DNA from 4 places in the Streptomyces sp. NPDC059092 genome. Region 2 is predicted to be linked to each of the others. Evidence: riboswitches for the same ligand, from Rfam matches in the RefSeq annotation. Region 2 holds a riboswitch; each other region holds the start of a gene.
The links. A riboswitch is a leader RNA that binds a small molecule or an ion and turns the genes downstream of it on or off. The one in region 2 is predicted to bind cyclic di-AMP.
Positions count from the first base shown of each region.

Region 1 (3,443 bases), on a different contig from region 2:
GAGCCCCGGGGCGACCGGTTCCGCGGCGGGCGAGGACGACGCCGACGGCAAGGGCGGCGCGTCCAAGGGCAAGCACCGCGGCCAGGCGGCCGACGAGAGCGCCACGCCGGGCGGCACGACGGAGGAGCGCGGGGCGGACAGTCGCGCGTCCCGCGGGTCCGGAGGGGCGCGTGACGGGGGCAGGCTCACGGAGGGCGTGGAGCGCGAGGTGGAGAGGGTCGTCACCACGGTCGGCGGCCACCTCACCCTGGCGACCGGCGGGCAGAAGGTCGTCGGCGGCTGGGTCTGAGCCACCCGCGCGAGGCCAGGGGCCGGCGGTTCCGATGACCGGAGCCGCCGGTTCCGGCGTTGGCGGCCTGCGGCTCCGGCGACCGGGGAGAGCGGTCCCGGGTCCGGAGCGGGCTGCTCCGGCGCCCCGGGCCCCCGGTTCCGGCGCCCCCGGTCCCCGGCCGCCGGCTCCCGGTCCCCGGCCCCCCGGTCCCTGGCCTCCCGGCTCCGGCGCCCACGGTGCCGACGACGGCCGCGGGCGGCTTCGGCACCGGTGTGTGTTCCCCGGCGACCGGAGCGTCTGATTCCAGGGCAGGAACGCCTGGTTCCGGGGCTGGAGCCGCCGCTTTCGGGGTCGGAGCGGCCGGTTTCGGCGCCCCGGGCGGACGGCTCCGGCGGCCACGGTTCCGACGGGTCCGGCAACCCGCGTCGGCCGCCCCGCGACCGGAGCGGGCGGCTCCGGGGCGGGCGCGGGCGAGTGCCGTTGAACGGGGCCCCGTTGACGTCTCTTCGGCTGCGTCCGTCCTGGCCAGCGCCTCCGATCTCCGGGCGGAACACGGTCAGTTAGCGACCGTATGTCCACTTCTGTGCAAGTGAGACAAGGGTCTCTTCGCCGCAACTCGGGCTCTTCTCCCCGGGGGTTGGGTCAATCCGGTTCTCACCTGCGGAAACGTATTGTCCGCCGGGGGAGGTAAGGGCGTTTTTTCCGGGATGTGCTCCTTTGAACAACGGGCAGGGCTGTGATTACGGTCTGAACCGCTCGCACCGCGGGCCTCGTCGACCGTCACGCCGAATCCTGCCGTCGGTCGGGGGGAGTAATCGTCGCTTCAAGCGCCGAAGGCAGGAGCGGGGGACCCAAAGGTTTGTGCCGGGCCCGGCCGTCGAGAGACGGCTGGAGGCCGGCTTGGGGTGAAGCCGCGTGTGCAAGCACGCGGCCGGGCAACTCATTGGCCCGAACCCGACAGCTCACCTCGTAGGCGTCGGTGAGGAGATGTGTTCCATGCAGCTGCGTTCCAGCAAGGCCAAGCACCGTCGCCCGTCCAAGGCCGTTCGCTACGTGACGCTCGCCGGGATCACCGGTGCCGCCGTCGCGGCCCCCCTGCTCGGTGCCACCGCCGCCTCCGCCGCCACCACCTCCGAGTGGGACCAGGTCGCCCAGTGCGAGTCCGGCGGCAACTGGTCGATCAACACGGGTAACGGCTTCTACGGCGGCCTGCAGTTCACCCCCTCCACCTGGGCCGCGTACGGCGGCACCTCCTACGCCCAGCGCGCCGACCAGGCATCCAAGTCGCAGCAGATAGCCGTCGCCGAGAAGGTCCTCGCGGGCCAGGGCAAGGGCGCCTGGCCGAACTGCGGCGTGAACCTCTCCGGCGCCTCGAACGGCGGCGGCTCGACCGGCTCCGGTTCCGGTTCCGACTCCGGTTCCTCCAGCTCCAGCAACTCGGGCAGCTCCAGCAACTCCGGCGGCTCCAGCAACTCCGGTACGCAGAAGTCCGCCCCGAGCCAGCAGGCGCAGCCGCAGCAGTCGAGCCGTGACGAGGCGCAGCCGGCCTCGCGCGGCCAGAGCCGTCCCACCACGATCAAGAAGGGTGACGGCGAGTACAAGGTCAAGTCCGGCGACACCCTCTCCAAGATCGCCACCGCCCAGAAGGTCAAGGGTGGCTGGGAGAAGGTCTTCGACCTGAACAAGGACATCGTCCCCGACGCGGACGTCATCTACCCGGGTCAGCAGCTCCACCTGAGCTGACCCGTTCTCCCCGGCCCGGCGCGTCACCCCCGTACGCGCCGGGTCGGGCCCCGTATCCGCCGCTCGCCGTCACCGGTCCCGCTACCGGCCGGTAGCGGCGGTCCGTACGAACGGTCCGTACGAACGGTCCGTACGAACGGTCCGTACGGGCGGTCCGTACGGGCGGGAGCGTCTTAGGGGGCGGGCACCGGCTGGCCGATGACCCGGAGCCGGTTAGGCTCATGGCGCAAGGCCAAGAGACCCTGCACCCACGCGTCACATCCCAGAAGGAGATGCTCGTGCCGTCCATCGACGTCGTCGTAGCCCGGGAAATCCTCGACTCCCGTGGCAACCCCACGGTCGAGGTCGAGGTCGGCCTCGACGACGGCAGCACGGGTCGTGCTGCCGTCCCCTCCGGTGCCTCCACCGGTGCGTTCGAGGCCGTCGAACTCCGCGACGGAGACGCCAACCGCTACCTGGGCAAGGGTGTCGAGAAGGCCGTCCTCGCCGTCATCGAGCAGATCGGCCCGGAGCTGGTCGGGTACGACGCCACCGAGCAGCGTCTGATCGATCAGGCGATGATCGACCTGGACGCCACCGAGAACAAGGGCTCGCTGGGCGCCAACGCCATCCTCGGTGTCTCCCTCGCCGTCGCGCACGCCGCCTCCGAGGCGTCCGACCTCCCGCTCTTCCGCTACCTGGGCGGCCCGAACGCGCACCTGCTGCCCGTTCCGATGATGAACATCCTGAACGGCGGCTCGCACGCCGATTCGAATGTCGACATCCAGGAATTCATGATCGCCCCGATCGGCGCGGAGTCCTTCTCCGAGGCGCTGCGCTGGGGTGCCGAGGTCTACCACACGCTCAAGAAGGTCCTGAAGCAGAAGGGCCTCTCGACCGGTCTGGGCGACGAGGGCGGCTTCGCGCCCAACCTGGAGTCCAACCGCGCCGCGCTCGACCTCATCCTCGAAGCGGTCAAGGAGGCCGGTTACGTTCCCGGCCGCGACATCGCGCTCGCGCTCGACGTCGCCGCGTCCGAGTTCTACAAGGACGGCTCCTACGAGTTCGAGGGCAAGTCGCGCTCGGCCGCCGAGATGACCGAGTACTACGAGGAGCTGGTCGACGCCTACCCGCTCGTCTCCATCGAGGACCCGCTCTACGAGGACGACTGGGCCGGCTGGAAGGTCATCACCGACAAGCTGGGCTCCAAGGTCCAGATCGTCGGCGACGACCTCTTCGTCACCAACCCGGAGCGCCTCGCCCGCGGCATCGAGGAGGGCTCGGCCAACGCCCTGCTCGTCAAGGTCAACCAGATCGGTTCGCTGACCGAGACCCTGGACGCCGTCGAGCTGGCCCAGCGCAACGGCTTCAAGTGCATGATGTCCCACCGTTCCGGTGAGACCGAGGACGTCACGATCGCCGACCTCGCGGTGGCCGTGAACTGCGGTCA
Region 1 covers NZ_JBHZEJ010000081.1:7,838-11,280, reverse strand. Annotated here, with positions in the region: gene ACFXPL_RS32335 (transglycosylase family protein) at 1-289, shown strand, start outside; cyclic di-AMP (ydaO/yuaA leader) riboswitch at 1,090-1,262, shown strand; gene ACFXPL_RS32330 (transglycosylase family protein) at 1,268-2,014, shown strand; gene eno (phosphopyruvate hydratase) at 2,287-3,443, shown strand, end outside.
Region 1: another riboswitch for cyclic di-AMP. It lies ahead of ACFXPL_RS32330 (transglycosylase family protein); the one in region 2 lies ahead of ACFXPL_RS13030 (peptidoglycan DD-metalloendopeptidase family protein).

Region 2 (3,443 bases):
CTGGCGGTGTGCGACTGCCATATCGGCTATGTCCATCTGGAGACGCTGCCGCTGTACGACGTCTTCGCGGGCGGGGTGCTGGAGCGGATCCCGGCGGGGGCGTGAGGTCACGCGGGGCCGCCCCCGCCGCCCGGGACCCGGGGCCGCGTCAGTGTTTCAGCGGGAGCAGGTCGGGCCTCTTCGCCTCGATGTGGTCGCCGGACGAGGCGCCGCGCAGCCTGCGCCCGATCCAGGGCACCAGGTACTCGCGCGCCCAGTGGATGTCGTCGCGCCGTACTTCGAGCGTGCCGCGCGGGGGCAGCGGCGGCCACGGCTGGTCCGGGTCGGCGGGGACGTCGACGCCCAGCACCTGCCCGGCGCGCAGCGCGACCCGGGTGTGTCCCTCGGCCGAGAGATGCAGCCGGTCGCCGTCCCAGGCCCGCCGGTCCTGGACGGTCCTGAAGGACCAGAGGTCGAGCACGGGGCAGTTGTAGCGGTCGGCGATGGCCCGCGTGTGTTCGTTGAACGTGGCGATCTTGCCGCGCAGATGGCGCAGAACGGGCACGCGGCGGGTGTCGAAGCCGGTGGCCAGCACGACCGTGCCGACGGCGTCGGTGAGGTCGGCGACGGCCCGCTCGAAGCGCTCGGCGACATCGTCGGGGTCGGTGCCGGGGCGGATGATGTCGTTGCCGCCCGCGCAGAAGGTCACCAGGTCCGGGGCGAGTTCCTTGGCCCGGGGGATCTGCTCCGCGACGATCTGGTCGAGGAGCCGGCCGCGTACGGCGAGGTTGGCGTAGCGGAAGTCGCCGTGTACGGGGTCGGCCGTCGCACCGGAGACCGGGAACTGGTCGGCGAGCAGGACCGCGAGCCGGTCCGCCCAGCCGACGAACAGACCGTCGGGTCCTGGATCTCCCACGCCCTCCGTGAAGCTGTCACCGATCGCCGCGTACGACCCGAATACCTTGTCTCTTCTTGCTCTCGAATCGTCTGCCACAGCAGAGTATTTTCCACCCGGCGATGTGACCTACGCGACCGTAGGCAAGGGTTGACGCGGGGTGAGAAATGCCATCGGTCAATTTTCATTCAAGTGGGAATAGCGAAAAGCCGTGCGGCCCGGCACATTCGGTGCCGGGCCGCGCGGAGAAAAGCGGGTGTCACGGTGGAACCGGACGGATCAGATGGAGACGCCGTTCTGCCGGAGGAAGGCCAGCGGGTCGACGTCCGAGCCGTAGTCCGGTCCCGTGCGGATCTCGAAGTGCAGGTGCGGTCCCGTCACATTCCCGGTCGCCCCGGAGAGCCCGATCTGCTGGCCCGGGGTGACGCTCTGGCCGGCCGAGACGGAGAGGGACGAGAGGTGGGCGTACTGGGAGTACATCCCGTTGTCGTGCCGGATGACGATCTGGTTGCCGTACGAGCCACCGTCGCCGGCGGTCACGACGGTGCCCGCGCCGACCGCCTTCACGGTGGTGCCGGTGGAGGCCACGAAGTCCACACCGGTGTGGTAGCCGCTGGACCAGCTTCCGCCCGCGGCGCGGTACGCCGTACCGACACCGACGCCGTCGACCGGCAGGGTGAAGCCGGAAGCGCTGCTCCGCGCGGCGGAGTTGGCGGCGGGCGCCGCGCTCTTGGCCGCCGTGGAGGACTTGCCGGACGAGGCGGCCTTCGACGACGGCTTCGACGGCTCGGAGGCCCTCGACGGCTTCGAGGTCTTCGACGACTTCGAGGCGGTGGGCGCCTCCGAGCGGGCGGTCGCGGGCTTGCCGCCGATGGTGAGCTTCAGGCCGGGGTGGATCAGCCCGGGGTCGGCGCCGACGGCCTGGCGGTTGTCCTCGTACAGCCGCTGCCAGCCGCCCCGCACGTTCTGCTCGTCAGCGATCTTGGAGAGGTAGTCACCCGCGACCACCGCGTACGTGTGCACACTCGTGTCCGCCGACCGCGTCACCTGCGTCGCGGCGGCCCCCTGCGGCGCCGCGGCGGGCAGCTTCTGGGCGGTGTGCGCGGTGGCGGGCGCGGCCTGCGGGGCGGCGGCGGGCGCGGCCTGCGGGGCGGCGGCGGGCGCGGCCTGCTGCGCGGCGTGCGCGCCGGTGGCGCCGATGAGCGGCAGCGCGATGGCGGCGCCACCGGTTCCGGCGGCGATGAATCCGCGCGAGAACGGGTTGGTCCTCGGACGGCGGTGCTTACCCTTCGCGGGCATGGCGAATTCCTCTCCGGCGCCTGCGAGGTGAGCTGTCGGGTTCGGGCTGGAGATGCCCGGCCGCGCATGGTGCGCGACTTCACCCCGAGCCGTCCCTGATGCCGGAGCACCGGAACGGCGTACTACCTGGGTCCCCCGCTCCTGCCACGCGTGAATGGGTGGATGGTGTCCCCGAGGCGGCGGCAGGATTCGGCGTTCCGCTCGGATTGAGGGTGAACGTAGGCGAGTGGGACGGCCGGAACAAGCCACCCTTTTCCGTCGGCGGCGCACACTCCTCTCCGGCGGAAGATCGCCGGTCACCCTGCGTGGAGGCCTCCCTCCAAATCCCTTTCGAGGTGGCCTTTCCCTTTCGCCCCGCCGCCACGGAACGTCACGGATATGATCCTGCTCACCCGGCGACACCCATCTCCCCCTCGATCGGGGCAGGTTATATGGAATCAGTCAATCCGGATAGATGCCTGTTTGGGCGTTTCCTCCCCTCGCGTCCTGTCCGTACGCGGACGCTCCCGCACCACCGCGCGGAACCGATCAGCCTCCGAACAGATGTCGTAGGGTCAGCAACCGACTCCGCCGGCGAACAGCGCCGACGGCAGACCTGGAGGAGCAGGCGTGACGCAGCAGTCACCGCAGGTCCCGTCCACCGAGCCCGAGCTGTCCGGAGTACGCAACTTCCGTGATGTCGGCGGCCTGCCGACCGTGGACGGACGGCGGGTACGGTACGGCGCGCTCTACCGCAGCGGACATCTCGCCCACGCCACCGCCGACGACACCGTCTTCCTCGCCGGCCTGGGTCTGCACACGATCTTCGACTTCCGCAACTCCGCCGATCTGAAGCTCGACGGCGCGGACGTGGAGCTGACGGGCGTACGCCACGTGAACATCCCGCTCTCCGACCCGGCCGACGGCGCCGAGTTCTGGCGGATGGTCCGGCACGGCGACCTCGACCAGCTCCGCTCGCTCCTCGGGGACGGCAGAGCGGCGGCCCGGATGACCGGCTCGTACGGCGCGATCGTCACGCAGCGCACCGCGGAGCACAGCCGCCTGCTGCACGCGCTCGCCGCGGACAGCCTCCCGGCCCTGCTGCACTGCGCGGCGGGCAAGGACCGGGCCGGCATCTCGGTCGCCGTGGCGCTGCTCGCGGTCGGCGTCGAGCCGGAGGCGATCGAGGCGGACTACCTCAAGTCGAACGACCCCCACCGCCGCTACGCCTTCCGCCGCGCCGACCGCACGCCCGGCGCGGCCTCGGGCGAGGCGATGGCGCTGCTCAGCC
Region 2 covers NZ_JBHZEJ010000017.1:18,887-22,329, forward strand. Annotated here, with positions in the region: gene ACFXPL_RS13020 (STM4011 family radical SAM protein) at 1-105, shown strand, start outside; gene ACFXPL_RS13025 (SGNH/GDSL hydrolase family protein) at 149-973, opposite strand; gene ACFXPL_RS13030 (peptidoglycan DD-metalloendopeptidase family protein) at 1,154-2,173, opposite strand; cyclic di-AMP (ydaO/yuaA leader) riboswitch at 2,178-2,344, opposite strand; gene ACFXPL_RS13035 (tyrosine-protein phosphatase) at 2,783-3,443, shown strand, end outside.

Region 3 (3,443 bases), on a different contig from region 2:
GCGGTGACGTGCGTCAGGGGTTGATGCCCTTGCCGTTCAGCCAGGCCATCGGGTCGATGCCCGTGCCGCCCGACGTGTGGACCTCCAGGTGGAGGTGCGGCCCGGTCACGTTGCCGGTCGCGCCGACGCGGCCGATGACCTCGCCGGTGGAGACCTTCTGACCGGCGCTGACGGAGAGGGAGGACTGGTGCGCGTACCAGATCTCCGTACCGTCATCCAGCTCCAGGACCGTGCGGTAGCCGTACGAGCCCGACCAGCCGGCCGACTTGACGGTGCCGCTGTGCACGGCCTTGATCGGGGTGCCCGTCGGCGCCGCGAAGTCCAGGCCGGTGTGGTAGCCGGAGGACCAGAGGGAGCCGGACTGGCCGAAGGAGGAGGTGAGGGTGTACGAGGAGGTGGGGAGCGAGTAGCTGGCCGCCAGCTTGGCGAGACGCTCCTTCTCGGCCTTGGCCTCGGCCTCCGCCTTGGCCTTCTTCTCGGCCGCCTCGATCTTCTCCTGCGCGTCCGTCTGACGCGCCTTGGCCTGGGCCGCGGCCTTCTCGGCCGCCGCGTCCTGCACCGCGGCCCGCTGCGTCGCGTCGGCCTCGGTCTGCTGCCGCTCGGCCTGCTGGAGGATGCGGGCGCGCAGCGCCTCGCCGGCGTCGGTGGCGCCCTGTTCCGCGTCCGAGGCCGTCAGCCCGGCGGTGGTCAGCGGCTCACCGGCCAGCACGTCGGAGTCGGAGTCGTCCGAGCTGAGATAGCTCATCCCCGGCAGGGACTTGGCGTCGGGAAGATTGTCCGCGATGGCATCGGGCAGGGATATGGAGACCGCGGGCTTGTCCTGGGCGGTGGCGATGCCGCCCGCGCCGACGGCGGCGATGACGCCGACGCCGAGGACGGTGGAGCTGCGCGCGAGCCCGTTGCGCTGCTTGGCGACGCGGTGCTTGCCGCGTACGGGGCGGACGGACTCCTCGGTGGGGTTCCACTCCCCCCAGGTCCCGGGCGCCTCGTTCTCACCGCCGCTGCCGAAGGAGTGGGGTGCGTAGGTCGCCGTTGCCGTGGGGGCAGGCTGGTTGGACGCCACTGAGGCGTGCTCCTTTCCTTCCTTCTCGCCTACCGGGTTAGCTGACGGGTTCGGAGCAGGAAGGTCTCCTACGGGTGCCCCCCGCCGCACAAGGCGGCAAGTAGCTCCCGATTCACCCCAATTGGTGGTTCCCCGGTTCCCTCGCGGAATTCGGCGCACACGCACGGTGCCATCTCTGACGACGGCTGGGACGACCGCGCTGCGTTATCGAACGTTAATAGAGACCAGGGCGTTATTCCAAGCTGTTCCCAGTGATCGTTAACGACTTCGCATCGGATGTACCGGGACACAAGGACGCACATCGGGGCGAGTTGACCGATGCCCCCGGCATATCGATCCACTACACATACCTGACGGTATGTCATATGTTATGCGGAGGGAGACGCACCGATTACCGTTCGTGACCGGCGATCGTGAAGCCGCGGAGCCGCGGAGCCGGAGCCTCGAAGTCGTGAAGCCGCGAACCGGTGAGGCCGTGGAGCCCGTCAGGTGACGATCGGCATCGTCCTGCGCCGCTCCGGCTCCCCCTCCCCGGGCCGGCTGACCGCCAGCAGCGCCATGTCGTCCTGACTGCCGCCGCCCGTGTGCCGCCGTACGTCGTCGATCAGCGCCTGGAGCATCTCGTCGGGCCCCTGGAAGATCCGCCCGTCGAGCCGCTCGCGCGGAACGTAGAAGACCCCCTGGGTGTCGCGCGCCTCGGTGAGCCCGTCCGTGTAGAAGAGCAGCGTCGCGCCGTCCGGGTACACGGACTGCTCCGCCCGGTCCGGCCACGCGCCCAGCTCACTCATGCCGAGGGGCAGCGCGGGGTCCTGCGCCGCCAGCATCGTCACGGCTCCGTCGTGGCACATCAGCAGCGGCTCGGGATGGCCCCGGTTGACGAGCCGTACGACGTCCTCGCCGTGCGGGATCTCCGCCAGTACGGCCGTGGTGAACCCCTCGAAGACATCGAGCCCGTCCCGCCGCGTCCCCTCGCGCAGGAGCGAGCGCTCCAGCCGCTGCGCGACGCCCTCCAGCGAGCTCTCCTGCTCCGCCGCCTCCCGGAACGACCCGATGATCACGGCGACCGCCTCGACCGCCTCCAGCCCCTTCCCCCGTACGTCGCCGACCACCAGCCTTACCCCGTACGGCGTGTCCTGCACCGCGAACAGGTCGCCGCCGATGAACGCGCCCTCCTGCGCCGCCTCGTACCGCGCCGCGATCCGCAGCCCGCCGATCCGCTCCGCCGGTCTGGGCAGCACGGCGCGCTGGGCGGTCTCGGCGATGATGCGTGCGGAGGCCAGCCGTTCGCCGCTGCGTCTGACGACCCCGTTGATGTAGAGCGCGAGGACGGAGACGAGCAGCACGGTCAGCAGTTCGCTGTACGACACCACCGAGAAGAGCGTGTCCGTGTGGATGCGCAGCGCCGCCTCGGCGACGAGTGAGGCCAGACCCGTCAGCAGGGTGCCCAGCAACGGGTAGAAGGGCGCCGCGATCAGCGGTGCGGCCGCGAAGAGCGGCGCCCCGGTCACCCGCGCCGGGGTCGCCAGATCCAGGACCACCCCGCCGATGATCACCAACGCGGGCAGGAACCGGACGAGCCTGCGCCCGGCGAGGCGCCGCCCGTGCGGGCCGTGCGGTCCGTACGGCGCCGCGTCGCCCACCTGGGCCAGGTTCTGGGCGGGGTCCCGGCGGTGGTCGCGCCCGCTCGTCGTCCAGAAGCCCGCGCCGTCCGCACCCAGGACGCCGGCGCCGTCGGCGTCCTGCCTGCTCCTGCCGCCGAGGCGCTCTCCGATCTTCCTGAGCTTCCCCACCAGTCGTCTCCTGCCCGGTCCGCCGACGGCTGCGGACGGTACCGCGCTCCACCCAGGCTGGCCGCTGCCGCGCCGGGCAGCGACCCGCCCTCGGCCGACTGGGCTACGGAGGCCGGTAGGGGACCGGTACTTGGACCACGGAGCCCCGATGGGAAGACGCTCAGTCGGTCAGGTGGCGCTCGGCGTACACCTTCATGGCGTCCCGCACGAGCACAGCCGTACCTTCACCGTACTGGTCATACGTCGCGGTGAAACGTCGATCATCGACGTACATGGCCGTCACGCCGATGACATAGGACCTGGTGGGCTCCATGGTCACCGAAAGCCAGCCGCAGTGACGCCGGGCGACCGCCTGCGCCTCGTCGCTCGAAGCGCCGTGCCCGGCCGCCGCCGTACGCCCCCAGTCGCGGGCGATCGACTCGTGCCGCTCCCCGAACGCCCGGCGCTCCTCCTCGCTCAGCGAGCGCCACCAGCGGTCGCTCTTCTCGTAGGCGGGACGGCCCCACCTCTCGGTGACCTCCTGCTCGTACCGCGTGTGCGCGAAACCGTCGAACACTTCTTCTGCCATGAGATCCTCTCCGTTCCCGGTC
Region 3 covers NZ_JBHZEJ010000074.1:17,171-20,613, reverse strand. Annotated here, with positions in the region: gene ACFXPL_RS31110 (M23 family metallopeptidase) at 14-1,063, opposite strand; cyclic di-AMP (ydaO/yuaA leader) riboswitch at 1,075-1,229, opposite strand; gene ACFXPL_RS31105 (PP2C family protein-serine/threonine phosphatase) at 1,549-2,712, opposite strand; gene ACFXPL_RS31100 (MerR family transcriptional regulator) at 3,014-3,443, opposite strand, start outside.
Region 3: another riboswitch for cyclic di-AMP. It lies ahead of ACFXPL_RS31110 (M23 family metallopeptidase); the one in region 2 lies ahead of ACFXPL_RS13030 (peptidoglycan DD-metalloendopeptidase family protein).

Region 4 (3,443 bases), on a different contig from region 2:
GTCGCCGCGCGCGACGGCGTCCACGATCGCGCCGTGCTCCGCCCAGGACTCCACCGGGTGGCTGGGCTGCTCGACCACGTACATCCAGGCGATCTTGTGCCGGAGCTGGGTGAGCAGCGAGGTGAGCGCGGGGCTTCCGGACGCCTGCGCGAGCGTCTCGTGGAACCAGGCGCCCAGCGCGCGCAGATCCTCGCCCTGGCCCCTGCGGGCCCGCTCCTGACCCAGCCTGACCAGGCCGCGCAGGACCTTGAGGTGGGCCTCCGTACGGCGCTGCGCGGCGCGCGCCGCGCCCAGGGGCTCCAGCAGCAGCCGCACTTCCAGCAGGTCGGCGGCCTCCTGCTCGGTGGGTTCCGCGACACAGGCGCCGGCATGACGGCGCGTGGTCACGAAGCCCTCCGACTCCAGCGTGCGCAGGGCTTCGCGCACCGGGACGCGGGAGACGCCGTAGCGCCGCGCGAGCTGCTCCTCGGTGAGCCGGCCGCCCCGCTCGAACAGCCCGGAGACGATGTCGTCGCGAATAGCCGTGCATACCGATTGCGCGGGAATGCGCATGTCCGAACCTCCGCCTTAATCCGCGCGAAACGCAGCCGATCGACGCCTGTTCCGTGACTCTATTGCAATCAACGCGAATTTCCGATGGGTGCCCGGAATCCATGGATATCTTTTGGCCAGCCCGGGGCGCCGACGCGCGGAGAAGGCGAAGGCCCCGGCGGGGAGCCGGGGCCTTCGGCGGAAAACGGTGCGCGGGAGGGCGGGGAGCGGTCAGACCGCCACGCCGTGCGTGCGGAGGTACGCGACCGGGTCCATGTCGGAGCCGTAGTCGGCGCTCGTCCTGGCCTCGAAGTGGAGGTGCGGCCCCGTGACGTTGCCGGTGGCGCCCGAGAGGCCGATCTGCTGGCCCGGGGTGACGCTCTGGCCGACCGAGACGCCGATCGAGGAGAGGTGGCCGTACTGGGTGTACGTGCCGTCCGTCATCCTCAGGACGATGTTGTTGCCGTACGAGCCGCCCCAGCCGGCCTCGACGACGGTGCCCGCGCCGGCGGCCACGACCGAGGTGCCGGACGCGGCGCGGAAGTCGACGCCCGAGTGGCTGCCGGAGGACCAGAGGGAGCCGCCGGAGTGGTAGCCGGTGGTGACGTACGAGCCGGCGACGGGGAGCTGGAAGGTGCCCAGCCGCTTGCGCTCCTCGGCGCGCGCGGCACGCTCCCGCTCCTCACGCAGCTCCTTCGCGCGGGCCTCCGCCTTGCGCTCAGCCTCGGCCTTCGCGGCGGCGCGCGCCGCGGCCTCGGCCTTCAGCCGTTCGGCCTTCTCGGCCGCGTGGCGCTGGGCCTCGGCCTGGTCGTCGACCGCGCCGGCGACGGCGTCGCCGATGGCGATGACCTGGGTGAGCCCGGCGTGCGTGGCGGCCTCGGTACCGCTGTCGGCGGCGAGCGCCGGGGAGGCGAGGGAGCCGATGACGCCGGTCGCGGTCAGCGTCGCGAACCCGGCGGCGCTCGCGCCCTTGCAGGTGATGCGGTTCGGGGCGCGGTGCTTCCCGGTGGCACGGGTGAACGCCATGAAGTGGCTGGTCCTTTCCTTCCCTCTCGCCTACCGGGTTAGCTGACGGGTTCGGAGCAGGAAGGTCTCCTACGGACCCCTCCGCGCGGTGTGCTCGCGAAGGCCGTCCGATTCACCCCAGGGACGTGGGTCCCCGGCTCCCCAGGCTCGCGCCTGACGGGGACTCGGCGATGGCTGTCCGGTGCCACTGATGCGGCGCAACGGCGAACAGCCGGACCGACGCTAAGCGGCTCGTCTTTCAATAACCAAACAGACAAGGTTTTTTGTAGCGCACACCACAGGGCAGACAGGCATCCTTTCCACCAAAGGGGACATAAAGCAGAACCCCGGCGACCGCGGTCGCCGGGGTTCCCTCGTCGGACGAATCAGCCTGTGACAACCGTCACTTCACCGATTCCGAGAGCTTCGACGGGCTCCTTGATCTGCGCCGCGTCCCCGACCAGGACGGTGACGAGCCGGTCCTCCGGGAAGGCGTTGACGGCCGCGGCCGTCGCCTCGACGGTGCCCGTCTCGGCCAGCCGCGCGTAGAGCCGCGCCTGGAAGTCGTCCGGGAGGTGCTGCTCGACCTGGTCGGCCAGCGTGGCCGCGACGGAGGCGGCCGTCTCGTACTTCAACGGCGCGACCCCGACCAGGTTCTGCACGGCCACATCGCGCTCGGCGTCCGTGAGCCCTTCGGCCGCGAGGGTGCGCAGCACCGTCCAGAGGTCGTCGAGCGCCGGTCCCGTGGACGCGGTGTCCACGGAGCCGCTGATGGCGAGCATCGCGGCGCCCGTCGCCCCGTCCGGGGAGGACGGCGCGGTGGAGCGCAGCACCTGACCGAAGGCGCGCACGCCGTAGGTGTAGCCCTTCTCCTCGCGCAGGACGCGGTCGAGCCGGGAGGTGAGCGTGCCGCCCAGGCAGTACGCGCCCAGTACCTGCGCGGGCCAGACCCGGTCGTGCCGGTCGGCGCCGATACGGCCGATCAGAAGCTGCGTCTGGACGGCGCCGGGGCGGTCCACGATGACCACCCGGCCGGTGTCGTCGGCCGTGATCGGCGGTACGGGCCGGGGCGCGGCCGTGTCGCCCGTCCAGGCGCCGAGGGTGTCCGCGAGGATCGCGTCCAGGTCGACGCCGGTGAGGTCGCCGACGATGACCGCGGTGGCCGTCGCGGGGCGTACGTGCGCCTCGTAGAAGGCGCGGACGCCCGCGGCGTCGATGCGCTCCACGGTCTCCTCGGTGCCCTGGCGCGGTCGTGACATGCGCAGGGAGGCCGGGAACAGCTCCCTGGAGAGCTGCTTGGCGGCACGGCGGCCCGGGTTGGCGGTCTCGTGCGGGATCTCGTCGAGCCGGTTCCGTACGAGCCGTTCGACCTCGCTGTCCGCGAAGGCGGGGGCGCGCAGCGCCTCGGCGAGCAGGCCGAGCGCCTTGAGCAGCCGGGAGACGGGGACCTCCAGGGAGACCCGCAGGCCCGGGTGGTCCGCGTGCGCGTCGAGGGTGGCGCCGCAGCGCTCCAGCTCGGCGGCGAACTCCTCGGCGCTGTGCTTGTCGGTGCCCTCCGAGAGCGCCCGCGCCATGATCGTGGCGATGCCGTCGAGCCCTTCGGGTTCGGCGTCCAGCGGGGCGTCGAGATTGATCTCGACGGCCACCACCTGCTGGCCCGGGCGGTCGCAGCGCAGCACCGTCAGGCCGTTGCCGAGCGTGGAGCGCTCGGGGGCGGGGAAGGCCCAGGGCCTGGCCTCGCCGGCGGTCGGCCGCGGGTGGAACTCCATGGTCACGGCAGCGTCGGTCACTGGTCCGCCCCCTCGTGCTCGTCGTTCTCGGCGGTGTCGTCGGCGTCCGCGGTGTCGTCGGCGCCGACCGGTTCGTACACCAGCACCGCCCTGTTGTCGGGGCGCAGCCGCGCCGCG
Region 4 covers NZ_JBHZEJ010000106.1:15,574-19,016, reverse strand. Annotated here, with positions in the region: gene ACFXPL_RS35410 (GntR family transcriptional regulator) at 1-552, opposite strand, end outside; gene ACFXPL_RS35405 (M23 family metallopeptidase) at 763-1,557, opposite strand; cyclic di-AMP (ydaO/yuaA leader) riboswitch at 1,570-1,737, opposite strand; gene ACFXPL_RS35400 (M16 family metallopeptidase) at 1,923-3,326, opposite strand; gene ACFXPL_RS35395 (M16 family metallopeptidase) at 3,323-3,443, opposite strand, start outside.
Region 4: another riboswitch for cyclic di-AMP. It lies ahead of ACFXPL_RS35405 (M23 family metallopeptidase); the one in region 2 lies ahead of ACFXPL_RS13030 (peptidoglycan DD-metalloendopeptidase family protein).